DNA from 4 places in the Sphaerisporangium siamense genome. Region 4 is predicted to be linked to each of the others. Evidence: riboswitches for the same ligand, from Rfam matches in the RefSeq annotation. Region 4 holds a riboswitch; each other region holds the start of a gene.
What was found. Region 4 has a riboswitch for cyclic di-AMP ahead of BJ982_RS29200 (CHAP domain-containing protein). Riboswitches for the same ligand answer to the same signal wherever they lie in the genome.
Positions count from the first base shown of each region.

Region 1 (3,615 bases), 650 kb from region 4:
CGGGTCCCTGGAGGCGCCGTCGTCGGGGACGTCACGGGCCGCCCAGCGGTCGAACAGGGCGACGACCTCCCGGCTCACCTCGGCGAGCTCGGCGGGCGTCAGCCGCAGCCACTTGTCGGCGGAGAACGGCGCGTTGTCCCAGGCCGCGCGCTCGTCCTCGGTCATGGCGTAGTAGGCGCGGACGATGGCCACGTGGTGGTCCAGGTTGAGCGATTCGGCGGCGCCGGCCACGGCGGCGGAGGCGGGGTCGGACTCGAAGTCGCGGGTGGACCACCGGAGCGAGGCCGACACCAGGCGCCACCAGCGCTCACGCCGGTCGCGGGCCAGCTCGGGGGCCTCCTCGACCAGTTCGCCCGAGGCGAGGACCCGCAGGTGGTGGCTGACGTTGGCCACGGCCTGGCCGGTGTGCTCGGCCAGCATGCTGGCGGTGCAGGGCCCGTAGACCTTGAGCGCGTCCATGAGACGGCGCCGCAGGGGATGGGCCAGGGCGGCCAGCACGCGCGAGTCGGTGATCTGCCGGACGTTCTCGTTCTCCATGGGCCCCACGCTGGCATGAGCAACATGCCTTGCGCAACAGACATTGCTAAAGAACTCTTGCATATTGACATCTCTGGAGAGGCCCGCAACCGCCGATCCGGCCCGTCCAAGATCAAGACTTGTGTGACGGATGTGACGGATGTGACGAAGGGCGGGCCATGTTTCCGGCTATGTGAGAGGAATCACATTCGGGTAACAGAGGGCATTGATATGCAGGCGTTATCGGTTAGTGATCAGTCGTAATGATCTACGTTTCGTTGACCCACCCTTTGCTGGAATTTCGCAATCTGTGTAGCTTCTGGGCCGCGGCGAGCAACGCCATGCCGTCGCGAACGAGGGCCGGTCCGCAAGATCGGCCGACGTACCACCCATCCATTCGGCCGTCGTCGCCGGCACATGCCGGCGAAACCGGGAACCCCACAAGGAACCCACACCGCGGCGGCCTGCCGAATCCGTGCGGCAAGGAGCACGGAGCCGGGGACCCAATTGGCCTTCCAGCCGGAAGGCCGGGGGTGAATCGGCGCCCCGCGCGCCGTAGGGCTGCTTCCATGCCCGAATCCGTCAGCTAACCCGGTAGGCGTAAGTGGAAGATTCTAGGAGCGATCCTGTCCAGCACCACCCCTAGCCCCCGCCTGCCCCGAATCGCCAGGTTCTCCCTCGGCGGCGCCGTCCTGACCGTGACGGCCTCCGTCGCCCTGGCGACCCTGCAGGTGCCGGCGGCGGACGCCGCCACGCCGGTCACTCCCGTCGTTCCCCCGGTGGCCTCGGCGGAACCCGCGGCGACCACCCAGAGCGAGTCGGCGGCGACCACCACGGGCTCCACGGCCGCGAAGACGTCGAAGACCAAGAAGACCAAGAAGACCAAGCTGAGCAAGGCCGCACGGCAGCGCGTCAAGGCGCGCACCGCCGTGGCCGTGGCCAAGAGGCAGATCGGCGACCCCTACCGCTGGGGCGCCACCGGCCCCGGCGCGTTCGACTGCTCGGGTCTGGTCCTGTACTCCTGGCGCAAGGCCGGGGTCAAGCTGCCCCGTGTCACCGGCGCGCAGTACCGCGCGGTGCGCAAGAAGGTCTCGTGGAAGCACCTCCAGCCGGGCGACCTGATGTTCTTCCGCGGCCTCGGCCACGTCGGCATGTACGTCGGCCACGGCAAGATGATCCACTCCCCGAACAGCGGCTCGCGGGTGCGGATCGACAAGCTCAACGGCTACCGCAAGGGCAGCTTCGTCGGAGCCGTCCGCCCCGGCGCGTGACCGGTCCGGGCCCGCGCTGAGCGCACCGGACCGAAGGCCCCGTCCCCCTCACCCCTCGCGGGCGGACGGGGCCTTCGCGTTCCCGGCGCACGCGACGCCCGGCGGCCCTACCGGACCGCGAGCAGCACGCTCCAGGTCTCAGGGCCGACGATCGCGTCGACCTCGACGCCCGCGGCCTGCTGCAGCCGGCGGATGCCGGCCGCGTGCTCCGCGGTGAAGGCGTCGTCCCCGAGGCCCTCCAGCCCCGTGGTGTCCCGGGCCAGCATCAGGTGATGCATCGTCCGCACGTGCTTGCCGTGGTCGCCCTCGTGGAGCGTCGGAAGCTTCTCCACCATGGCCTCCGTCCAGTTGTAGGCGGGATTCCAGAATCCGGCGATGTCGGCCGCGCCGCGCACGGTGCGGACGCACCTGTCGCTCACGTTGCCCTCGATGGTCTGCAGGCGGCCGTCGCCCAGGTTGACCTCCACCACGCCCACGTGGTCGATCGCGCCGATGTCGTTCGATCCCTGGTGGTCGACGAACATGATCGCCCCCGGGCGGGCGTGCTCCTTGATCTGGGCCACCGTGCCCGTGTGCCAGCGGCCGAGCCGCAGGCCGTCCTCGGCGTGCCAGACGGTGTACGCCCGGTCGCCCTCCGGCAGCACCGCCTTCCTGTTGCCGGACTCCCGGGCCCAGTGGGTGACCGCCATGTCACACCAGTGGGCCGTCAGGAACTCCGAGCCGTTGCGCGAGGCGTAGTCCTCGGTGATCTGGTTCGGACGGCCGCTCATCCCGAGGTCCATGCGGGCCTCCTGGAGCATCCTCTCGGCCTCCGTGACCATGGTCCTCGGCAAGCCTTCGTAGACGCCGGTCTCCTCGTTGAGGTGGTAGCCGAGACCGATGAGGACCTCCTCCTCGTCCGGCTCGGTGGGCCCCCACGGGGGCTGGTCGACGTTCTCCTGTACGAGCTCGTACTCCGTTTTGATCTTGGCCTTGCTCATGGCCGGCCTCCACGGGTCGTGACGCGCCCCCTGACGCGGAATGTGGTCGATGATCCGCAGCCGTCAGGCGTGCACGGCCGGACGCCTCAGGCGATCCGCCGGGGCCCTTCCCGGCCCGGGCGGCTTCCGGCCGTCCAGGACTGCCCGGCACGCCCGTCAGATCGCGCCTCCGAGGACGAGGACGTGCCCACAGGGAGTGTTCCCGCCGTCGCGCGTGCCTCACCCCGTCCCGGAGCCGCGCCCTCGGGGGCGCGTTTCAGGGGCGGGGCGCCCGGTAGATTGCCCGCATGCGCGTCGTCCGGCTGGGGGCCTCACTGGCGGGCCTGCTGGCGGCCCTGAGCGCGCCGACGGCCGCTCCGGCGCTCTGGGGCGCCCTCCCGGCCGCGCCCGGGGCCTCGGCCGTCCTCGCGGCCCCGCCCGCCGCCACTCCCGACCCGGAGAGCCTCGCGCGGGCCGCGGTGGCCGGGCGCCCGGAGATCTGGGCGGGGGCGAGGATCGTCACGGGGGAGCGCGCCGTAGTGCTCGCCGCGGCACGGGCGGGCGCCGCCGAGACGGCCGACCTGGCCCGCGGGGCCGACCGGGCCGCGCGTGCCGTGGCGCGACTGGGCGGGCCGGTGCGGCCGCTGGTACTGCTGCCCGGCACCACCGCGCAGGCCGCCGCGCTCGCCGTGCCCGCCTCGGTGCGCGGGCTCGCCGCGGTCGCGGCGGCGGACCGCGTGATCGTCGAGCCCGCCGCGTACGCCCGGCTCAGCGACGCCGGGCGCGACGTCGTCCTGGCCCACGAGCTCACCCACCTCGCCACCGGCGCGGCCACGGACGCCCGCACGCCGAAGTGGCTCGTGGAAGGC
Region 1 is NZ_JACHND010000001.1:7,031,553-7,035,167, reverse strand. It holds gene BJ982_RS32080 (ArsR/SmtB family transcription factor) at 1-537, opposite strand, end outside; cyclic di-AMP (ydaO/yuaA leader) riboswitch at 972-1,132, shown strand; gene BJ982_RS39950 (C40 family peptidase) at 1,215-1,787, shown strand; gene BJ982_RS32070 (CHAP domain-containing protein) at 1,895-2,767, opposite strand; gene BJ982_RS32065 (peptidase MA family metallohydrolase) at 3,055-3,615, shown strand, end outside.
Region 1: it holds a riboswitch for cyclic di-AMP, as region 4 does, so the genes downstream of both, BJ982_RS39950 (C40 family peptidase) here and BJ982_RS29200 (CHAP domain-containing protein) in region 4, are expected to answer to the same signal.

Region 2 (3,615 bases), 3.2 Mb from region 4:
TCGGTCGCGATCTGCATATCCGGCTGATCGTGGGGAAAGGGGTGGAAAGGGGTGATACTCAATGGATCAGGATGAATTGGAGTCGCTGTCGCCCAGGGAGCTGCACGACAGGGCGGTGCACTACGCGGTCTCGCACGGCGACTTCGGCTTCCTGTGGGACCTGCTGAAGGCCATCCCCGCCGCCGAGGCGGCGAGCGGCCACGCCGACGAGGCCGCCAGCGACCTCAGCCGGGTGTCCGCGCTGCTCAGCGACGCGGTCGCCTCCGGCGAAGGCGATCTCGGCGAGGCGCTCCGCCCCGTCTACGTCGCGTACCTGTCCAAGCATCCGGACGCCTGACCAGGCGTCCGCCGGCTCTAGGCTCCTGCCATGGCATCGGTGAACGTTGAGCGAACAGACGGCGGCTTCGTGGCGCGCAACGCCCGCGGCGCGGAGGTCGCCATGGGCGGCGGCGACGACGAAGGGGTCTTCACCCCCGTCGAGCTCCTGCTGGCCGCGGTGGGCGGCTGCAACATCGTCACGGTGGAGCCCCTCACCGCCCAGCGCGACCATCGGCTCGTGCGCCTGGCCATGACCGTCCAGGCCGACAAGGCCGAGTCCAACCTGCTCGGCACGATCACCATCACCTACGACGTCGAGCTTCCCGAGGGCGACGACAAGGCCGACGAGGTGTACCGCGCGGTGGCGCGGCGGGTGCACGAGAAGTACTGCACCGTGAGCCGCACCCTCCAGGAGGGCGTCGAGGTCGCGCTCGAACTGCCTGAATAGCCGCCTGCGCCTCCGGGTCCATCCGTACCCGGTCAACCCCTGGGACTCTGACCGAATCTATACCCTGCGATGACGAGCAGCTCAGGCCCCGGTATGTAGTGTTAAGGCAGGTCACAAGGGATGCGACCGGCATCCTGCGGGGCCTGCGAGATCTTTTCTGAAAGGACGCGGTGGGGGACCGCGTCCGTCAGCGGGACCGCCCGATGCGTTTGGGGGAAGGCATCGGCGCCGGACCGTTTGAGATCGGGGCCGGGCAGGCGGGGGACTGCCCGGCCCCGACACATGTCCCCACCTTTCGCCCCCGTGCCCCCTCGCCGATCCCCGTGGACCCGACGTGGCCGTCCTCTCGCGCGACGGCATCCCGGGCACGTGACGGCGTCCTCCTCTTTACTTACCGTCTTTACCCCCCGCGCCCCTGGAGCGGCGCGGGGGCGGTGCGGGTTACCGGCAGAGGATGCCCGAAACGCGAAGTTCGTGGTCAAGAGGTAGATCTTCTAATACTTTTGGGGGATAACGTTGGCTTTGTCCTGACTAAGTGGGTAAGGTCTTAACCCAAGACGGGCGGTGACCTGGTCTTCAGCCCGAAGGCCGCCGCCCGCCGTCGAGTCTCCAAGGCCGTACGTGGCCGAGGGGAGCCGGGGACCCACGTCCTTTGGGGTGAATCCGCGCCAGCGGTAGGGAGCTACTCCAAGCCCGAACCCGTCAGCTAACCCGGTAGACGTGATTGGAGAGGAGACCGAGTGGAGCACCCCACTCCGCGGAGCCCATTCCCCGGGCTACCATAAGCCCCGGATCTTCGCCGTCAGAAGCGGCGGACAAGTCGGCTCGTAGCAGCCGTCCACCGGGCGACACCTTCGCGCTCGCCCTCTGTGACGTCGTGGCGAGAACGCCACAGCCCTACTTGCACCTGCTTGCACCACACGGAACGCGCCGGCCCGGCGATGGGCGCACTGCCCCGCCGGCCCCCTGAGTGACAGCGCTTTCCACCCCCGTCCCGGCGCGGCCCGGAGTGCGGCCTTTGTCTTCTGATGAAAGATCCGATCTCCCCATGACTTCTTTCGCTGTACCCCCTAACTGGCGACCGATGTCCTGTATCCTCGGCGCCTGCCTCGCAGCCACCACCGCCTTCGGCGCCACCACCGTCGCGGCCCACGCCGACGACGCCACCCCCACGCCCGCCGCGACCGTCCAGGTCGACAAGCCCATCCTGCTCAAGGGCTCCACCAAGGCCTCCTACTTCTGGGACGACGCCTCCGGGCGCATGGGCGACACCGGTCTCCCCGCCATCGGCAAGCCGATGCAGAAGGGCCTGTTCGCCAGCCCGAGCTGGCCGCTCGGCACCGAGGGATACGTGTTCTACAAGGGCAAGAAGGCCCCCTTCTTCATCGGCGACCGCGGCCCGGGCATCCCCTCCAACAACGGCGTGATGCTCGACATCGACGGCAAGACCTTCGCGGAGCTGACCGGCGGCGCCTTCAGCGACACCACGCTCACCGTCAAGGGCTTCGACGCCGGCCACATCAACGTCGAGTACGTGATCACCAAGTGGGGCGACGGCGTGGGCAAGAAGAACTACCCGGTCCCGTTCTCCACCGGCGCCTGGGGCGTCCGCGACGCCAAGCCGGCCTCCCCGCCCCCCACCCCCGTCACCCTCGCCGGCGAAGGCAACTGACGCCCCCCGAGACCGTGGAGCCCCACGCCGGCGGGGCTCCCCGTGAGGCACGGCTACGCCCGCCCGCCCGATGTGCGGAGCCACGCGGGGACTGCTAAAGTCGCCGTAGCCGAATGCGCCGCTAGCTCAGTTGGTTAGAGCAGCTGACTCTTAATCAGCGGGTCCGGGGTTCGAGTCCCTGGCGGCGCACAGGAACAAACCCCAGCTCGGGTGCTTCGAGCTGGGGTTTGTCATGTCTTCTCTAGCCCTTGGGCCAGTGGCCCGCGAGGCGGGCGATCCGCAGGCCCGCGTGCAGGTCCAGGCGGAGCGCGCTGTCGGTGATGTCGTAGCCGACGATCTCCCTGATGCGGTCCAGCCGATAGTAGAGCGTGCTGCGGTGGACGCTCAGCCGGCGGGCCGTGCCCTGGATCTCGCCGCCGCACTCCAGATACGCCTCCAGCGTCCCCGCCAGCTCGACCCCGTGCGGCGATGCCAGGAGCCGCTGCACCGCGACCGGAAAGTCCTCCGGGGTCAGGCGTTCCAGCGGTAGCTGCAGCAGCAGCCGGTCGAGCCCGAGATCCGCCCAGAAGACCCGTTTGCCGTACCGCTGCGGGTCGAGCCGGGAGGCCCGGCAGGCGAGCCGCGCCTCCCGATAGGAGTCGACGGCCTCCGCCAGCGAGGGCTTCACGCTCCCCACCCCGGCGACGATGTCCTCCAGCCGAGGCCCGAAGAGCGCCCGGTCGAGCCTTTCCCGATTGACCGGACGGGGAAAGAGAACGACCCCGTCGAGCCCGAGCGTGGCCCCGACGATCTTCACGGTCGTGGCCCGCGCGGTGAATTCGAGAGTCGCTTCCACGGCCAGCCGGACAAGCGATCTCGGAAGCGTGTCCGGGGCCTGGCAGACGAGCACGGAATATTGGTCGACGTCCTCGATGAGCCCTTCCCTTACCAGGGTTTCCGCTGCCTGCCGCCGCCCCGCCGGCGAATCCCCGAGAAGCGCGGAAAGCAGCAGCTTGGAATGCTCCGTACGGTGCCTGAGGTCGGAGATCCGCAGGGCCATCAATACTCCGATCTCGGTGGCCGCGGATTCGAGCAGACTAAGATCGTCCGCCGTCGGCTCCCGATCTTCGACATGGTAGACATAACCCACCAACTGCCTTTCATGCCGGAGCGGCAGAACCACGCGCGGCCCATTCTC
Region 2 is NZ_JACHND010000001.1:3,177,294-3,180,908, forward strand. It holds gene BJ982_RS14635 (hypothetical protein) at 62-337, shown strand; gene BJ982_RS14640 (OsmC family protein) at 368-766, shown strand; cyclic di-AMP (ydaO/yuaA leader) riboswitch at 1,373-1,503, shown strand; gene BJ982_RS40405 (hypothetical protein) at 1,851-2,438, shown strand; tRNA gene BJ982_RS14650 (tRNA-Lys) at 2,554-2,627, shown strand; gene BJ982_RS14655 (helix-turn-helix domain-containing protein) at 2,680-3,615, opposite strand, start outside.
Region 2: it holds a riboswitch for cyclic di-AMP, as region 4 does, so the genes downstream of both, BJ982_RS40405 (hypothetical protein) here and BJ982_RS29200 (CHAP domain-containing protein) in region 4, are expected to answer to the same signal.

Region 3 (3,615 bases), 2.5 Mb from region 4:
CGTCGAGGTCGCCAAGCCCACGGTGGCCAAGGTGTCGCAGTGCGTCATGACCGTGGCGCAGGAGTCCAAGGGCCAGAAGTGCGACTCCACCTTCAAGCCGACCCCCGCCGCGCTCGCCGGGCTCCGGCCCAACGACACCATCGTCTCCTTCGACGGCAAGCCGGTGCGCACGTGGGACGACGCCACCGGCTACATCCGGTCGCACGGCGCGGGCCCGGTCACCATCGGCATCCGCCGCGACGGCGCCCCCATGACGCTCACCACCAGCCTCATCGCCCAGGACCGCCCCTCCGTCGCGGAGCCGGGCAAGGTCGACAAGGGCGTCGGCTTCCTGGGCGTCACCCCGGTCAGCGTGGTCGAGAAGCAGGGCTTCGGGTACACCCTCGGCGCCATGTGGGACATCACCGCCCGCACCGCCCACGCGCTGTCGCAGTTCCCGCAGCGCCTGGTCGGCGTGTGGCAGGCCGCCTTCGGCGGGGCGGAGCGTCAGCTCGACAGCCCGCAGAGCATCGTCGGCGCGGGCCGCATCGGCGGCGAGATCGCCGCGTCCGCGCTGCCCATGGAAGGCAAGATCGTCGCGTTCATCCAGCTCCTGGCGGGCGTGAACCTGGCGATCGGCATGTTCAACCTCATCCCGCTGCTGCCGCTGGACGGCGGCCAGATCGCGGGCGCCCTGTGGGAGGGCCTCAAGCGCGGGTACGCCCGCGTGCGGCGCCGCTCGATGCCGGGCTACGTCGACATCGCCAAGGCCCTTCCCCTGACCTACGCGATGGTCGCGATCCTGCTCGTCGTCGGCGGCCTGCTGGTCTACGCCGACATCGTCGCCCCGATCCGCCTCACCGGCTGACCCCGCGGGCCCGGCCGAGGCCGCCGGCCCGGCCGAGGGGCTAGTACATCGAGATGTGCACGTGGTCGAAGTGGTTGGCCGTGATGCCGCCGCGGTTCGCCATCGCGCGCCAGCCGGGGAAGCCCATGTTGTAGATGCGCTGCCGGTAGATCACGTACTTGACGCCCAGCTTGCCGCCGTTCTTGATCGCCCAGGCGGCGATCTGCTCGCCCAGCGCGACCTGGGCGGCGGACGGCATCGCGCCGCCGGAGCTGAGCATGAAGTCGCAGGCTCGGCCGAGGGGATGCTCGCCGGAGTTCTCGGCGCGGTAGCAGCCGATCGGGAACCGCATGGCGAAGTGGTCCTTGATCTCGGCGCGGATCAGCCGCATGCGGGGGGTGATGTTCTCGCCTCCCGAGGGCAGCTCCGGCGCCCACGACCCGTTGGCCCTCTTGCCGGGCGCGGTCGGCACGAGCGTGTCCAGCTTGTCGTTGATCTGGTCGATCAGCTTCTCGGCCTCCTCGCGCTGCTCCTTCACCTCGGTCATGTCGGCGCGGAGCCGTTCGGTGAGCCGGGCGGCGTCGTCGGAGGCCTTCTTGCGCTCCTCCCGCACGGTCACGAACCTGGCGATCTTCGCCTCCTGCTCGTCGCGGAGCTGGGTGAGCAGCGCGGCGCCGCCGTAGCCGGGGGACAGGAGCTGGCCTGCCATGCCGAGGTTTCCCGCCTGGTACTGGAGCTGGGCCAGGTCGCCCACCTGTGCCTGCGCGGCCCGCAGGCCCGCCTCGGAGTCCTTCAGGCGCGAGCGCGCGGCCTTCTCGGCGGCCTTGGCCTCGGCCGTCGCGACGCGCTTGGCATTGTACTGCGCGATCAGCTTGTCGACCTGCTTGCCGAGCGACTCCAGTTGCGCCTTCAGCTGCTTTTCGGACGGCTTCGGCGCGGCGCCCGCCGTCGCCGTGCCGAGCAGGAGCCCGGCGGTGGTGAACGTGGCCAGAACGGCTGCGGCCACGCCGGCGTGGCGGCCTTTCCTCGGGGGCAGAGCCCTCTCCTCTCCATCTGCCGACCGGGTTAGCTGACGGGTTCGGGCCGGAGCAGCCCTACCACGGACGTGGATTCACCCCAAGAACCTATGGGTCCCCGGTTCCCGGGCGAGGCGCCTGGGATTTGGCGTACCGGCTGTTTCGGCCGGTGATGGATGGATGTTAGTACCTGACCATGGTCAGTGGGGACTTTGGGGCGAAATGTCGCTAAAAATCACCTGATGTCCGAAGTAGCTGGGCGGCCTCCTCCGGGAGCACGTCGTTGACGAACGCGCCCATCGCCGACTCCGAGCCGGCCAGGTACTTCAGCTTCTCCGCCGCCCTGCGGACGCTGAAGAGCTGGAGATGCAGGTAGGCCAGGTCGCGCCCCTGGCGCACCGGCGCCTGGTGCCAGGCGGCGACGTACGGCATCGCCACGCCGAACAGGCCGTCCAGCCGCCGCAGCACTCCGGTGTACAGCGGGCCGAACGACGCCCGCTCGCCGGCGTCCAGCGCAGTCAGGTCCGGCACCCGCCGGTGGGGGTAGACGTGCACCTCGAAGGGCCAGCGCGCCGCGGCCGGGACGAACGCCGTCCAGTGCTCGTTCTCGGCCACCACGCGCACCCCTGCCTTGCGCTCGGCGGCGAGCACGTCGGCGAACAGGTCGCCGCCCGTGCGCTCCCGGTGGCGCGCCGCCGAGGCCAGCATGCGCCGGGTCCGCGGGGTCACGTACGGGTAGGCGTAGATCTGCCCGTGCGGGTGCGTGAGCGTGATGCCGATCTCTGCGCCGCGGTTCTCGAAGCAGAACACCTGCTCCACGCCCGGCAGCCGCGACAGCTCGGTGGTGCGGTCGGCCCACGCCGCGAGCACCAGCTCGACCTGGGCGGGGGAGAGGGCGGCGAAGGAGGAGTCGTGCGCGGAGGTGAAGCACACCACCTCGCACCGCCCGGCGCCCGCCCGCGCCTCGCTCAGCCCGCCCGGATCCTCGTACGCGCCCGCCTGCCCGCCGAAGGACGGGAAGCGGTTCTCGAAGACCGCGACGTCGTAGTCGGGGGAGGGGATCTCGCTCGCCCGGCCCGGGGCGGACGGGCACAGCGGGCACTGGTCGGCGGGCGGCAGGAACGTGCGGCCCTGGCGGTGCCCGGCGATGGCGACCCACTCGTCGAGGACGGGGTCGTGCCGCAGCTCCGAGGCCGGGGGACGCGGCGGCAGGTCGCGGGTGTCGGCCGCGGAGCGGTCGGCGTCCGCGCGCCGGTCGAAGTAGATCAGCTCCCTGCCGTCCGCCAGGCGGGTGACCGTGCGCTTCACTGGGCCGCCGCCTCGGCCGCCTCGCGCGGGTCGGCGAGCACCAGCGCGCCCACCTGGTCGGCGAGGAGGGGACGCGCGTCTTCGGGCAGGCCCGTGTCGCTGATCAGCACGTGCGCCTCCTCGAGTTTGGCGATCGTGCTGATGCCGACCGTGCCCCACTTGGTGTGGTCGGCGAGCACGACCAGTTGCTGCGCGGCGGCGACCAGCTCTCTGTTGGTCTCGGCCTCCAGCAGGTTCGGCGTGGTGAAGCCCGCCCTGAGGTTCATGCCGTGGACGCCGAGCATGAGCGTGTCGACGTTCAGCTCGCGGATGGCGGCCACCGCGACCGGGCCGACCAGCGCGTCCGAGGGCGTGCGCACCCCGCCGGTGAGCACCACGGTCTGGTCCGGCCTGCCCGAGCGGTGGAAGACGTCGGCCACCTGCAGCGAGTTGGTGATGACGGTCAGCTCGGGGACGTCGGTCAGG
Region 3 is NZ_JACHND010000001.1:3,879,340-3,882,954, forward strand. It holds gene BJ982_RS17735 (M50 family metallopeptidase) at 1-847, shown strand, start outside; gene BJ982_RS17740 (coiled-coil domain-containing protein) at 888-1,832, opposite strand; cyclic di-AMP (ydaO/yuaA leader) riboswitch at 1,867-2,003, opposite strand; gene galT (galactose-1-phosphate uridylyltransferase) at 2,071-3,150, opposite strand; gene BJ982_RS17750 (DeoR/GlpR family DNA-binding transcription regulator) at 3,147-3,615, opposite strand, start outside.
Region 3: it holds a riboswitch for cyclic di-AMP, as region 4 does, so the genes downstream of both, BJ982_RS17740 (coiled-coil domain-containing protein) here and BJ982_RS29200 (CHAP domain-containing protein) in region 4, are expected to answer to the same signal.

Region 4 (3,615 bases):
CTTGCCGTCGGCGGTGAGGCCGTTCTCCCACTTCCAGGCGGGGAAGTCGGCCTTGCGGGAGTTCAGCCCGTACTGGCCGAGGTCGGTGAAGAACTGCGGGCGCGCCTTGGCCAGGCCCATGCCGCCCTCGTCGATGCCCACGACGTCGCCGGCGCCGGTGCCCGACTGGAGCCACTGGAGCATCTGGGGCCAGTAGACGTTCTCGAAGCTGTCGGTGAGGTTGGTGTACTTGACCTGGACGTCCGGGTGCTCGGCGTTCCACTTCTCGACGGCGGCCTTGTAGCCGAAGTTGGTGCCGCCGCCGAAGGTCTGCAGCGTCAGGGTGATCTTCTCCGCCGGTGCGGCCGACGAGGTGCCCTCGGCGGCGGTGCCGCCGGAGGAGCAGGCTGCGGTGACGCCCAGCGCGGCGGCCATCGTCATCGCGGCGGCGAGCTTCCCGCCGCGGCGCGCCTTGTGGTTCATTCCGGACCCCTCTCGGTGGTTGCCCGTCAGTGGGAGGTGCATCGAGGGCCGGCCCCGATATCGGGCCCCGCGATGTGGCTGGAACCTCGTCCGTGGTCCCACGAGCGGTCTCGTGCGCGAGGTTGGGAGCGCTCCCACGAAGAGTCGCCGATCGGCGACACCGCCGTCAATACGTTGAAACAGAACTGTTACGCCGCGTCGGTCACCCGGCGGTGCGCCCCGGCCAGGCCCTGTTCGGGATGTTCTGGGAGCGCTCCCATAACGTGTCCAGAAAAGGCCGTACGGCCCGGCGAAGCGGGAAACGCCGGGCCGTACGGTCGGGGAGGACGGGCGCTCGCGGGAGGCGGGGCGCGCCGCTGGTGGTCATGGGGGCCGCCTCGCGGGCGGCCGGGGGCTCAGGCGGCGTAGTTGGGGTAGCCGTACCCGGCGACCGAGCCGGTCGTGCGGGTGCGGACCTCGACCTTGCCGTTGCCCGTGTTGCCCTCGACGGTCTTGATGGTGCCGTCGCCGTTGTCCTTGATGACGAACCCGACGTGCTCGATCGCGTCGACGCTCTTGGTGCCGTTCCAGGCGAAGAACGCGACCGCGCCGGGCCTCGGGGTCTCGCCGAAGCGGCCCTGCTGGGCGAACCACTTGGCGTGCGCGACGGTGTAGGCGTCCGAGCCCATGGTGTCCTGCATGCCGAGCTGGTCGCCGACCCAGGAGACGAACATGTCGCACCAGGGCGCGTTGGCGTAGGCGCTGATCGCGCCGCCGTCACGGGCGACGGTCTCACGGGCCCGCGGGCTCTCCATGTACCAGCGGTGGAACTTCGTGCCACCGCCGTAGGCGTTCTCGCTGATGCCGACCTGGCTCTCGGCCAGGGTCAGGAGCTGCTGCGCGGAGACGTGCCGCGCTCCGGAGGGCGCGCTGAGGCCCTCCGCCAGGCGGGCGGCCTCGGCGCCGGCGACCTTGGCGACTCCGGAGCCCCCGGGACCGGTGTCGGCGTTGGCGGCGAAGGCGGCGCCCGTCACGAGCTGGGCGGCCACCAGGCCGGCCAGCGCGAAAGACTTCAAGTGGTTCTTCGGGGCATCCTGAAGCCGATGTACGAACTTGTCGAAGTTGTCGGACATGGACAAAGGGAGACTCCTTCTTCCACGGCCGCCTACCGGGTTAGCTGACGGGTTCGGGCGTGGAAGTTCGCCCTACGGAGCGTCCGTGGGAATGGCGCCCCGATTCACCCCGGGGAGAGAAGTGGGTCCCCGGCTCCGCACAGGGCGGACTCGGCGGTGCACGCGCCGGCGGGAGAGGGATCTCCCAGAGGACCGGTCACGCTATGCAAGCTCCACGGCATGAAGAAGGCGTCCGATCCGGACGTTCCCCCGCCTGGAGTCCACCCACCGTAATACATCGGACAAACAGATGCAAACAGGACAAATCTCTGGTCTGGAGTGGGGATCGGGGACGCCAAGCGTCACGGGGCCGGTGATCGTGGGCCGTTCCCGACCCGCTCTTTACCTGCGACGATCCGCCCATCGTACGGATCCCGGCACCGGCCGCCGAGGGCACTGGGGCTGATGTGACCTGGGAGACACGGTGGCACGAAATGGATATCCGGGCGACATGGCGGCGGGAATGTCAAGGCGTCCCCGCAGGGGGTTGCCGGACGGCCCGGCGTCGCCTATGACGGAAGGGCGGGGACGCGTCCCGGCGGCCCCGCGTCTCACCCCCGAAGCCGGGAACGGAGGTGGTTCCCCCTTCTGAGGGACCCCGAGGGCGGATACGGCACCGGCCGGGCGGGTTCGGCCGCCGAGGGCGTTTCCTGTCATGCGAGGCTCCGGTGGCGTGTCGGGCACGATCCCGCGCCCGTTGCTCCAAACCTGGTCCAGCGGCCGTAAGACCGTGTTCATCGGTTGTTACCTCACGCGTCGCGTCACGCGGCTACCTTGCTTGCGTCGTGAAAGCGTCAATCCCCGGCGTGGAGAGGAACGGTCGAAGCCGCGTGCGGGAGCAGGGGTCGGCCGTCGCCTGGGTGGAGTCACCCCTCCAGTTGCTCTGCGCGGTCGAGGCGCGGCACGCCGGAGTCGCGGGACCGGAGATGCGCGTGGTCACCCGCGCCAAGCTCCCGGCCCTGCGCGTCACACGCGCCGAGCTCACCTCGCTCGACCTGCCGCCGGGGCTCACGATCGAGACCGCCGCCGGCCGTATGCCCCGCCCGGGGCGCCGCGCCGCCTGGGTGCTCGGCGACGCCTTCTCCGGCCGGGTGCAGCTCACCTCGCTCACCGCCCTGCCGTCGCGCCTCGTGCTGGTGGACGACGGCCTCGCCACGATCCGCGTCCTCGAACAGCTCACCTCCCGCGCCGGCACGTCCCTGCTGCGCGCCCGCGTCCAGGCCACCCCCTCGCGGCGCGTCCTCGGCCTGGCCGCCGCGCTGCGCCTGCGGGCCGCCGCACGCGCCGGGCGCCTCACCGTCTTCACCGCGCTGCCGGTCCCCGCCGACCTGGCCGCCGCCGTGCGCCGCCTCGGGGCCGAGCTGATCACCCACGACTTCGCCTGGCTGCGCTCCCAGCCCGCCGTCCGGCACCCCCGCCCCCGCGAGGAGACCGTCGTGCTCGGCACCTCGCTGGTGCGCAACGGGCTGATCCACCGCGACCGGTACCTGTCCTGGCTCTTCGCCCTGAAGGGACCGCTCGCCTACTATCCGCACCGCCGCGAGGACCCCGGCGACCTCGCCGCCGTCCGCGGCCACCCCGGCGTGACCGTGTACGACGGCGGCGTCCCCGTCGAGATGACCCTGCGGGACCTGCGTCCCGGGCAGCGCGTCCTCAGCCTCCCGTCCACGGCGGTGACCTCCTTGCGCGTCCTGCTGTCGGCACGCGGCGTCCCCGTCGAGACGGTGGACGTCCCCGACGACTGGTGGACGCCCTCCGCGTCGGTCTCGCTCCGATCACACCTCCAGATGTTCGCGCACGAAAGGGCTGCTCCTTGAGCCGGGTTCTCGCCGTGGCCGATTCCGATTCCTACCTGAAGTGGGCGGCGGGCCTGCTCGACCAGTTGCCGGAGGGGTGGTCCTCGACGCTCGCCGTCGTGCGCACCCCGATCGTGCCCTCGCCCGCCCAGATCGCGGCGGCCGTCAGCGGCACCCGCGCGGCCGGCGGCGAGCCTCCCGCGGTG
Region 4 is NZ_JACHND010000001.1:6,378,881-6,382,495, reverse strand. It holds gene BJ982_RS29205 (ABC transporter substrate-binding protein) at 1-462, opposite strand, end outside; gene BJ982_RS29200 (CHAP domain-containing protein) at 858-1,574, opposite strand; cyclic di-AMP (ydaO/yuaA leader) riboswitch at 1,589-1,740, opposite strand; gene BJ982_RS29195 (hypothetical protein) at 2,444-3,430, shown strand; gene BJ982_RS29190 (DUF6716 putative glycosyltransferase) at 3,445-3,615, shown strand, end outside.